One region of the Sodalis sp. RH22 genome, then DNA from elsewhere that is predicted to be linked to it. Evidence: predicted binding sites of a transcription regulator. Region 1 holds the regulator's gene; the other holds the start of a gene.
The links. The regulator PhoB, encoded in region 1, activates phosphate uptake and scavenging genes when phosphate is short. The targets are predictions, from matches to a motif close to CTGTCATAAAACTGNCNNAT.
Positions count from the first base shown of each region.

Region 1 (5,605 bases):
AAACGCGCGAAATCCAGGCCGGTCAGTTCGGTGGTCAGGCGCAGCTTATCGCTGATTTTATCCGCCAGGATGGCGCCGTCGGCCAAACGCGCCAGTTCGACCCTGGCGTTTTGCAGTTTGCCCTGCGGGCTGTTTTTCGCCCGGCGCTGGCTCCAGAAGGCGCGATAGCCCACGCCCTTGACCGAAAACTCGACTTCCGCCAGCGATTCGGCGGTCAGCCGGGTCATCAATTCCTGGCCGGGCAACGCGTCCAGGCGGGGCGTGCGGTGATACAGCGCCAGGCAGATGGCGTCAAGAATAGTGGTCTTGCCGGCGCCGGTGGGACCGGTAATGGCAAACAGGCTGGCGCGGTCGAAGGGGTCGGCAGTAAAATCAATTTTCCACTCGCCCCTGAGCGCATTGATGTTTTTCAGCCGCAGCGTCAGGATTTTCACCGGGCGTCTCCTTTGGTTGCGGCATCCGGCGCCGGCGGGTTTTCCGCCGCGGCGCCTTGCTGTACGTCCGCCGTTACCTGGCGATAGAGCAAGCGTATGGCGTCCAGGTTCTCCGGCGCGGGGGAGGGGATCAGCGCCAGGCGCCGCTCAAACACGTCCCCGGCGCTCAGTTCGACCAGCGTTTCCCGTTGCCGGCGCGCCAGTGCCGACAGCCGCTGCTCGCGGTTACGGCGCAACAGCACGATTTCCACCGGCAAATCGGCCGCCAACTGCTGGATACGCTGCTGGATATCATTCAGCCAGGCGTCTGTCACCACCTCGATATCCAGCCAGACGGGCGTGGGCCCCGGGTAATCGCTAAACGAGCGCAACTGCGCCTCGATGTCCGCCAGGTCGCCTTTTATCAGGCGCAGGGCCTGGGTCTCCGGGATCAAAACCGGGGAAATGTCCGCCACGCCCCCGGCGTCGAAACTGACTATATTGATCTGCTTGGGCTGCCCGGTCTCATCAAAACTCAAGGCGATGGGCGAACCGCAATAGCGGATATGCTGCTGTCCGCCCACGCACTGCGGGCGGTGGATATGGCCGAGGGCGATATAATCCGCCGGAGGAAACAGCTGGGCGGGAAACGCGTCCAGGCTGCCGATATAAATATCGCGTACCGAATCGGTGGTGGCGGCGCCCACAGTGGTCAGGTGTCCGGTGGCGATAATCGGCAGCCGGCCGGGCAACTTGGCGCGCAGGGCCAGCGCCCGGTCATATAGCGCCTGGTAATATGCGGCGATGGCGTCCATCAGCGCCCGCTGTTTATCATCCCCCGATTCTCCGGCGCGGCTGGTCAGCACATCCCGCGGGCGTAAAAAGGGGATGGCGCACAGTATCGCCCCCGGCTTTCCACTACGATCGTTCAGTACAAAAACCGGTTGCCCGCCGCTGTCTTCGCGGTCGCCGTCGGCGTTGTCGTCATCGTCCCGGGCGCCGAACCCGCCGCCGGCGATAACCCGGGTATGCATGCAGGCCAGCAGCGCCCGGGATTCGTTCAGTGTCGCCACCGCGTCATGATTGCCCGCCAGTATGATCAGCTGGCAACCGGTCGGCTGCAACGCCACCACGAAACGATTGAACAGTTCGCGGGCATAGCTGGGCGGGGTGCCGGTATCAAAGATATCGCCGGCCACGATCACCGCGTCGATATCCCGTTCTGCCACCTGCGCCACCAGCCATTGCAGGAAGGCGCGGTGCTCCCGGGCGCGGTTTTTGGTGAAAAACGACTGACCCAGATGCCAGTCAGAAGTGTGAATGATCCGCATGACGCTCCAGCCAGAGTGTAAAAGTCAGGGCGAGAGTATAAACCTTACCCCGGGCGATGCCGACGTAAAGCTGTTAATTTGGCAACCCGGGACGAAAAAAAACCGCCATCCGCTATGCTTCTGGCACGATGGGCTGATTTTAATAAATCTGTCATAAAAGTGACGCATAATGCCCGGGCACGTTAACCGCAGAGATTAATGGCAGGAAAAAATGGCAAAACGCATATTAGTCGTGGAAGACGAAGCGCCGATTCGTGAAATGGTGTGCTTCGTACTTGAACAGAATGGCTTCCAGCCCATCGAAGCCGAAGACTACGGCACGGCGGTCAGCCGTATGGCGGAGCCTTATCCGGATCTGGTATTGCTCGACTGGATGTTGCCAGGCGGTTCGGGAATTCAATTTATCAAACATATGAAACGCGAGGTATTGACCCGCGATATTCCGGTCATGATGCTGACCGCGCGCGGCGAGGAGGAAGACCGGGTGCGGGGGCTGGAAGTGGGCGCCGATGATTATATCACCAAACCGTTCTCGCCCAAGGAGCTGCTGGCCAGGATCAAGGCGGTGATGCGCCGTATTTCGCCGATGGCGGTGGAAGATAAGATTGAGCTGCAGGGCTTAAGCCTGGATCCGTCGTCGCACCGGGTAACCTCCAACGAACTGGCCCTGGAGATGGGACCGACCGAATTTAAACTGCTGCACTTTTTCATGACCCATCCCGAGCGGGTATATAGCCGGGAACAGTTGTTAAATCATGTCTGGGGCACTAATGTGTATGTTGAGGACCGGACGGTTGATGTGCATATTCGCCGCCTGCGCAAAGCGCTGGAAACCGGCGGTCACGATCGGATGGTGCAGACGGTCCGCGGCACCGGCTATCGTTTTTCCGCGCGCTATTAGCGCGGTATAAGGGGAGCTCTGCCGGTGCTGGAACGTTTATCCTGGCGTAAGATTTTGCTGGAACTGGGGCTGTTTTGCCTGCCGGCCCTGCTGTTGTCGCTTTTTGTCGGCCACCTGGCCTGGCTGTTGGTGGCGGCGCTGCTGGCCGCGCTGGTGCGCAACTATTATTACCAACTGCGGCTGTCCCGCTGGTTATGGGTCGATCTCCGGCATACGCCGCCGGAAGGGCGGGGAAGCTGGGAACCGCTGTTCTATGGCCTGCATCAGATGCAGTTGCGCCACCGGCGGCGGCGGCGTGAACTGGCGACATTGTTCAAACGCTTTCGCAGCGGCGCGGAAACCTTGCCTGATGCGCTGGTGATGTTGACCGACGACGGCCATATTTTCTGGTGCAACGGCCTGGCGCAGCAGCTGCTCGGGTTTCGCTGGCCGGAAGACAACGGCCAGCATATCCTTAACCTGCTGCGCTATCCCGAATTCAACAGCTATATCCAGGGCCAGTCGTTCGAGCGCCCCTTGACCCTGCTGCTCAATAAGCAACGTTACGTTGAATTCCGCGTGATGCCCTATACCGACGACCAGCTGTTAATGGTGGCCCGCGACGTGACCCAGATGCGCCAGCTGGAAGGCGCCAGGCGCAACTTTTTCGCCAATGCCAGCCATGAACTGCGTACGCCGCTGACGGTGTTGCAGGGATATCTGGAAATGATGAACGACCAGGATATGGATGAAGCCATGCGCGCCAAGGCCATCCACACTATGCAGGATCAGACGCAGCGCATGGAGCGCCTGGTCAAGCAGTTGCTGGTGTTATCCCGTATCGAGGCCGCGCCCCAGGGCGAGGTCAATGAACGCGTCGATATTCCGGCCATTCTCAAGCGCCTGCAGCAAAGCGCCGGGGCGCTCAGCCAGGAACGGCATGAGATCGTGTTCCGGGTTAATGAACAGTTGCTGGTGCGCGGCAATGAGGATCAGCTGCGCAGCGCGATGTCGAACCTGATATACAATGCGGTCATCCATACGCCGCCGGGCACCCGCATCGAGGTGTGCTGGCAGCGTACCGCTGAGGGCGCGCAGTTTCAGGTCAGCGATAACGGGCCGGGCATCGCCCCGGAGCATTTACCGCGCCTGACCGAGCGTTTTTACCGGGTTGACAAAGCCCGTTCGCGCCAGACCGGCGGCAGCGGCCTTGGGCTTGCCATCGTTAAGCACGCGCTCGGCAATCATGACGCCCATCTTGATGTTATCAGCGAGCCGGGCGCGGGTACCCGCTTCTTTTTTACCTTGCCCAACCGGTTGATTGTCCTCCCCGTCCTGGCCGAAAATAACCCCACTTCTCCTTCACGTGTCAAATCCCGATGATAAAAGCTGTAAAAACCCTGGGCTGGCTGCTCTGCCTGCTGTTGACCCTGCCGGCGGCGGCGCGGCCGCTGTCGGTGCTGTCGGGTAGCCTCACCAGCAGCGGTTCCGATACGCTGGCGAATATGATGGCCCTGTGGGCGGCGGATTTCAGACATGACTATCCGGATGTCGGCGTGCAGATCCAGGCGGGCGGATCGGCGACGGCGGCGACGGCGCTGGCCGCGGGCACGGCGCAAATCGGGCCGATGAGCCGCATGATGAACGCGACTGAAATCGCCGCGTTCCAGCGCCATTACGGCTACCCGCCCCTGGCGGTGCCGGTGGCCTTGGATGCGCTGGTGATTATAGTCAACCAGGATAACCCCCTGCCCAGGTTGCGCCTGCGCCAGTTGGACGCCATTTTTTCCATCACCCGCAGCTGCGGCGACGCCCCTGCCGTCACCCGCTGGGGGGAACTCGGCCTAACCGGGCGGTGGGCCGATATGGCCCTGCTGCGCTATGGCCGCAATTCCGCCTCCGGTACCTATGGTTTTTTCCGCCAGCGCGTGCTGTGCGGCGGTGACCTGCTGGCATCAGTCAATGAACTGCCCGGGTCGGCTTCGGTGGCGCAGGCGGTAAGCGCGTCGCGCAACGCCATTGGTTACGCCGGCATGGGGTTTCATACCGCCGGCGTGCGGATCCTGCCGTTAACCGACGAGGCCGGCCGCCAGGTGACGCCGGACGAGTCGGCCTTGCTTAACGGCGACTATCCGCTGGTGCGCTATCTCTATATTTATCTGAATAAGCCCCCTGATACCCCATTGGCGCCGGTCACCGCCGCCTTTATGGACCGTATTTTGTCGCCCCAGGGCCAAAACCTCGCCCGCCAGGGCGGCTACCAGCCCTTGCCTGAACCCATAAGGCTACAGGCGCGCCGGGATATCGGGCTGCAATGAGGTGTGTCGGCAGGGTGGGCCGTCGCCCGCGGGTGATCATGAATAATGTTCAACACGGGTGAATTTTCTTCGCCATGGCGATGCGCCGCCGCGTGCTAGTATGGATGCGGGCATTATAGACGTCCGGATGTCTATATGTCACCGACGGAAACTATTGCCCACCGGGAAAGTTTACATCCTGAACTATTCATTAAATCTTATTATCTTGCGGGCCTTGTCCAGGCCGGCAAAATAACGCCGGAGCTCAAACATGCAAAGAAATACGCCTCCCTTTCGCGCTGATGTGGTGGGCAGTTTATTACGCCCCGAGGCGATTAAACAGGCCCGCAGGCAGTTGCAGCAAGGGGCCATTACTCCCGCGCAGCTGCGTGCCGTCGAGGATACCGAGATCCGCCGGGTGGTGGAACTGCAGCGCGGTCTGGGGCTGCAGGTGGTCACCGACGGCGAGTTTCGCCGCGCCTGGTGGCATTTCGATTTTTTTGAGGGGCTGGACGGGGTGGAAGGCTACGATGTCGACCAGGGTATCCAGTTTTCCGGGGTGCAGACCAAGGCGCGCAGCATTAAGGTCACCGGCAAGGTGGCGTTCCGCCAGCATCCGATGCTGGCGGATTTCCGCTATCTGCGCAGCGTGGCCGGAGACGCGGTGGCTAAAATGACCATACC
Region 1 is NZ_CP178731.1:2,556,717-2,562,321, reverse strand. Features, by position in the region: gene ACL2XN_RS11760 (AAA family ATPase) at 1-434, opposite strand, end outside; gene sbcD (exonuclease subunit SbcD) at 431-1,744, opposite strand; gene phoB (phosphate response regulator transcription factor PhoB) at 1,956-2,645, shown strand; gene phoR (phosphate regulon sensor histidine kinase PhoR) at 2,670-4,007, shown strand; gene ACL2XN_RS11740 (PstS family phosphate ABC transporter substrate-binding protein) at 4,004-4,942, shown strand; gene ACL2XN_RS11735 (cobalamin-independent methionine synthase II family protein) at 5,193-5,605, shown strand, end outside.

Region 2 (5,605 bases), 2.3 Mb from region 1:
AACTGCTGGACGGCGCGCTGAAATCCGGCCTGAATGAAATCCGCTCCGTCGAGCTGGGCGTGGCTAATCCGGACGCCTACCGCGATCAGGCGCGCAACAAGGCGATTGAAAACGCCACTTCCCAGGCCCGTTCGCTGGCGGAAGGCTTTAAAGCTACCCTGGGGCCGATTTTCAGCATCCGTTACCATGTGGCGAACTACCAGCCGGTGCCGGTGGCGCGGATGTTTAAGACCAACGAGGCCATGTCGCAGACCGATGCGGCCCAGACCTATGTCCAGCAGGCGATCCATTTTGACGATCAGGTGGATGTCGTGTTCGAGCTGCAACGCCAGCCCTAGGCGGCGGGTGTGGCCGATGCGTCCCACTGCGGGGCGCGCCGGCGCTGTGCGGCCCTCAGGCCTGGCGCAAGACCTGCCGGCCATGGGAGAGCAGGGCATCGGTCACTTTGCGCATCATGCGGCTTTCCGGCGCAAACCGATGCCAGAACAGCATGCGGCGCTGGTACAGGCCCGGCGTCAGGTCTATCAGTTCGCCCGTCGCCAGCTCCCGTTCGATTTGCAGATGCGGGATCATGCAGCAGGTCGTGCCCTGGCGCGCCAGCTGCACGAAGGCTTCCGATGAGTTGACGATATGGCAGGGCACGCTGCCCGGCGGCAGGTCAAAGTTCTGCTGCAAAAACGCCTGGTGCATATCGTCCAGATGGTCAAACGCCACCGCCGGCGCTTTCAGCAGCGCGCTGCGCGTCACGCCGTGGGGGAAATAACGATCGGCAAAAGGCTGGGATGCCACGAACAGATAATCCAGGGCGCCCAGTTGATCCACCAAGCAGCTCGGCAGCGGCTGGGGCTGGATACTGACCGCGCCCACCACTTCGCCGCGCCTTAGCCTTTCCTGGGTACGCGTTTCATCTTCCACCTGTAAATTAAGGCGGATAGGCGAATCGGTCAGCACCGGTTTCAGCGCCGGCAGCAGCCAGGTCGCCAGGCTGTCGGCATTCACCGCCAGCGACAGCAGCAGCGGCGTGTCGCTGCCGTTATCGGTGCCCAGCCATTCGTCCTCCAGCAATTCCACCTGATGCAGCAAGGCCAGCAGCTTTTGCCCTTGCTCGGTGGGCCGTGGGGGAATGGTACGCACCAGCAGCGGCTGGCCAAACAGGTTTTCCAGTTGTTTTATGCGCTGCGATACCGCGGATTGGGTGATACATAATTTTTGCGCGGCGCGTTCAAAACCCCGTTCCCGTATCACGGCGTCAAGCGCCTGCAGCGTCCGATAGTCCGGGCGTTTCATTCTTTATCCCCTGCGTCGATATCTCTGTGCATCAATAGGTACTTTTTGGTCACCGGTTTTCACTATGCCATAGATTGACCCGGTTGCGGACGCAAAATTTTAGCCGTGTCAGGCGCGGGCATCCGGGATGCGGCGGGTTGTGGCGGAATTCACGCCATCGGCGATGATATTGTTTTATAATACCGCCCACTTTCCGTAGCCAAGGCTTAATTATTTATGACGCAGGATGAACTGAAAAAGGCGGTGGGCTGGTCGGCATTGAAGTATGTGAAACCGGGCACGATCGTCGGCGTCGGCACCGGGTCCACCGCCGCGCATTTTATCGATGCCCTGGGCAGCATCAGGAATCAAATCGAAGGGGCGGTCTCCAGTTCGGACGCTTCTTCGGCCAAGCTGAAGAGCCTCGGTATCCCGCTGCTGGATCTCAACAGCGTCGACGTGCTGGACATCTATGTCGACGGCGCCGATGAAATCAACGGCCAGATGCAGATGATCAAAGGCGGCGGGGCGGCCCTGACGCGCGAAAAAATCATCGCGGCGGTCGCGCGTAAATTTATCTGTATCGTCGATGGATCCAAACGGGTGGACGTCCTGGGCAATTTTCCCCTGCCGGTGGAAGTGATCCCGATGGCGCGCGCCTATGTGGCGCGCGAGCTGGTGAAACTGGGCGGATTGCCGGAGTACCGCCAGGGCGTGGTAACCGATAACGGCAATATTATCCTGGACGTGCGCAACCTGCGCATCCTGGACGCGGTGGCCCTGGAAGACAAAATCAACAGCCTGCCCGGCGTGGTGACCGTGGGCCTGTTTGCCCGGCGCGGCGCGGATGTGGCGCTGATCGGCACCGCCGGGGGCGTTCAGGTTATCGAGTAACAGGCCGGTTTTACCACCGCCCGGCGCCGCCGCCGGCTTTCCACGCCGGCGGCGGTGGATGTTAATTTTGTTTACATAGCATCTTTTATCGCCGCAGGCGAAATTCAGTGATAAATGTCACATTTATGCCATCGGCCTGCTATATATATGACGCTTCTCCACCAGACCAGAGGATTTATCCATAGCAATCGCTTATGGCTGCGTCTTATGCTGTCTTAAGGATAAACGGCCCTGTTGCCGCCACGGTAATTTTTGTTATTTTGTCCGGGTGCTGTGTGTTGCAGTCGCATCTGAAGTCTCAAAAAGGGTCGGGAAATGGCAAAAGTATCGCTGGAAAAAGATAAGATTAAGTTTCTGTTGGTCGAAGGTGTTCACCCCAGCGCGGTGGATAACCTGAAACGCGCCGGTTATACCAATATTGAATACCATAAGGGCGCGCTGGATTCCGCGGCACTGAAAGCCTCCGTGCGCGACGCGCACTTTATCGGCATCCGATCCCGTACCCACCTGACGGAAGACATCTTTGCCGCGGCGGAAAAACTCGTTGCCGTCGGCTGCTTTTGTATCGGCACCAATCAGGTCGATCTGAAAGCCGCGCTGAAAAAAGGCGTGCCGGTATTCAATGCGCCTTTTTCCAATACCCGCTCCGTGGCGGAATTGGTGCTCGGCGAAATGCTGCTGATGATACGCGGCGTCCCGGAGGCCAACGCCAAAGCGCACCGCGGCCAGTGGAACAAGCAGGCGAGCGGCAGCTATGAAGCGCGCGGCAAGAAACTGGGCATCATCGGTTACGGCCATATCGGCACCCAGCTGAGTATCCTGGCGGAAGGCCTGGGGATGCAGGTGTTCTATTACGATATCGAGAGCAAACTGTCCCTGGGCAACGCGCGCCAGGTGGATTCGCTGCCTGAGCTGCTGGGTATGTGCGACGTGGTCTCCCTGCATGTGCCGGATACCCAGTCCACCCGCAATATGATGGGCAAGGAAGAATTCGGCCATATGAAGCCGGGGTCGCTGTTTATCAACGCCTCGCGCGGTACGGTGGTGGATATCCCGGCCCTGTGCGACGCCCTGGCCAGTAAACATATCGCCGGCGCCGCCGTGGACGTGTTCCCGGAAGAGCCCGCCACCAACAGCGATCCGTTCAACTCGCCGCTGTGTGAATTCGATAATGTGATCCTGACGCCGCATATCGGCGGATCCACCGAGGAAGCGCAGGAAAATATCGGCGTGGAAGTGGCGGGCAAACTGGCCAAATACTCCGATAACGGTTCGACCCTGTCGGCGGTCAATTTCCCGGAAGTCTCGCTGCCGGAACATGGCGATAACGTCAGCCGTTTACTGCATATCCATGAAAACCGTCCCGGGATCCTGACCCGCATCAACCAGATTTTTGCCGAGCAAAGCATCAATATCGCCGCCCAGTATCTGCAAACCACGCCCGAAATCGGTTATGTGGTCATTGATGTGGAAACCGATACCGAAAATACCGCCCTACAGCTGCTGAAGGCGATACCCGGCACTATCCGCGCCCGCCTGCTGTACTGATAGCTGCGCGCCTGACGTGGTCGACCCCAGCCCCGGCTTAGCGAGCCGGGGTTTTTTTATGGGTACCGCCAACTTACCGTGCACGCCGGGTACACCACCGGGCCAAGGGCTGCCATCCGTCCCCGGCGGTTTACCAGCGCCAGTGCCGCGACGGGGTAACAATTTCCGGCAACGGGATATCCCAGGGCTCCGCCGGTATGGCGTCCACCTGCTGGCAATCGTGGGCCAGCCCGATGGGGTAGAAGCCGGCGCCGCGCCGCCAGTGCCGCAGGGTGCGATCGTAAAAGCCGCCGCCCATGCCCAGGCGCTGGCCCCGGGCATCAAAGGCCACCAGCGGGGTAAACAGGATATCGAGATGCCGCGCCGGCAAGAGCTGGGTCACGTCCAGCCGCGGCTCGCTGATATGCAGGCGGTTCAGCACCAGCGGCGTATCGGGCCTGTAGCGCAGGAACAACAGGTGGCCCGGGCTGAAAGGGTGCAGCACCGGCAAATAGACGCGCTGGTCGCGTTGCCAAAGCGCCTCAATAAGCGGCCGGGTATCCAGCTCGCCGTCAAACGATAAAAACAGCGCCAGGCTGCCGGCCGCGGTAACCCGCGGGTCGGCCAGCAGGGTTTTGACCAGCGCCGCGGCCGCAGCGGCCTGTTGGCCCGGGGTGAGCCGGCGGCGTTGCCGGCGGATATGGTTGCGGAGGCTTTGCCGCTGCAGGGACGTTTCGGGCGACTGGGTCATGGCTGATTACGCGCTATACCGGAAAAAGAAGGTAATAAAGTATGTCATAAAGACGGTCCGGGGGGATGTCATAACGTACGCGGATAAAGAAATCGGGTCTGAAAAAGCGCTGTCGGGGAATAGAGTGTGGCAGGGGGGAAGCCTGATACGCCGTGCCGAGAGCCGTACCAAGCCGCGCCGCTGACGCGCGCGTCCGCTGCTGATGCAAACCGACGCTACGCTATAAAGGGATCTCCGAGATGCCGCCGCAGGCTGTAACCCTTGAACCCATGGTTCAAGGTGAACGCAGCGTTATAACCTTAAGGCTTCTCGGACGAACCGAGCTTGCGCACCAGTTACAGATCGCCACATTCTTGTGGTAAAAATTATCGGCTCAGGGGACGGGCCCGCTGGCGAACACCTCAGAGAAATTTTGTATTCCTGTTCCGCGGGATTTTCCCGGCGGCTATCGTTACTCGAACTGCGTGCCTGGTCGCTCGGAGATACGGCCCTGTTCTACCAGTGCCTGCTCAATCGTCTGCTGCAGTAACCGGATCCGCTGTTCCATGTTGGCGGCGTAATCACGGGTTTTAACTCTTTCCTGCGCCAGTTCGTGGCATACGTTCAGTGCCGCGATAAAAACAAGCTGTTCTGTATTGGTGACTCTAGTGCGAACTTTGAGATCTTGCAACCGCTGATTAAGATCTTCCGCCGCCTGGTTCAACGCTTCTTGTTGTTCCGGCGGGCAATTTACCCTTAACGTGCGGCCAAAAATTTGAATATCTACCGGTTGTGCGGACATACCACCTTCCTGCTTTGTTACCGCGCCGACGCCAGGCCACTCCCGTTTCACCATTGCGGGAGCACAGGGCGGGCGCAACTATACTCTATATCCATGCGCTATATCAAACAGAAGAATCCATATAAAACAGAAGATACACGCCCTTTCTGGTATAGCTACGGACCTTGGTGGTAGCATAACACGAACTTATCCTGCCAACGACGATGAAAGCGCATGTCTATACAAAATACCTTTCCCGACTACGATAACCTGACCCAACTGCTTAACCAACAGGCCGTGGCGCTGACGCCGGCGGAAATGCATGGTTTGATAAGCGGCATGCTGTGCGGCGGCAACAAGGATCACAGTTGGCAGACGCTGGTGCACGAGCTGACCAACGAGGGCAT
Region 2 is NZ_CP178731.1:4,863,924-4,869,528, forward strand. Features, by position in the region: gene ACL2XN_RS22115 (oxidative stress defense protein) at 1-338, shown strand, start outside; gene ACL2XN_RS22120 (LysR family transcriptional regulator ArgP) at 394-1,287, opposite strand; gene rpiA (ribose-5-phosphate isomerase RpiA) at 1,504-2,160, shown strand; gene serA (phosphoglycerate dehydrogenase) at 2,476-3,708, shown strand; gene ACL2XN_RS22135 (5-formyltetrahydrofolate cyclo-ligase) at 3,839-4,438, opposite strand; RNA gene ssrS (6S RNA) at 4,666-4,849, opposite strand; gene zapA (cell division protein ZapA) at 4,890-5,219, opposite strand; gene ACL2XN_RS22150 (YecA family protein) at 5,433-5,605, shown strand, end outside.
Region 2: serA (phosphoglycerate dehydrogenase) is a predicted target of PhoB. The motif match lies at 2,273-2,292, and genes of this name have one in related genera.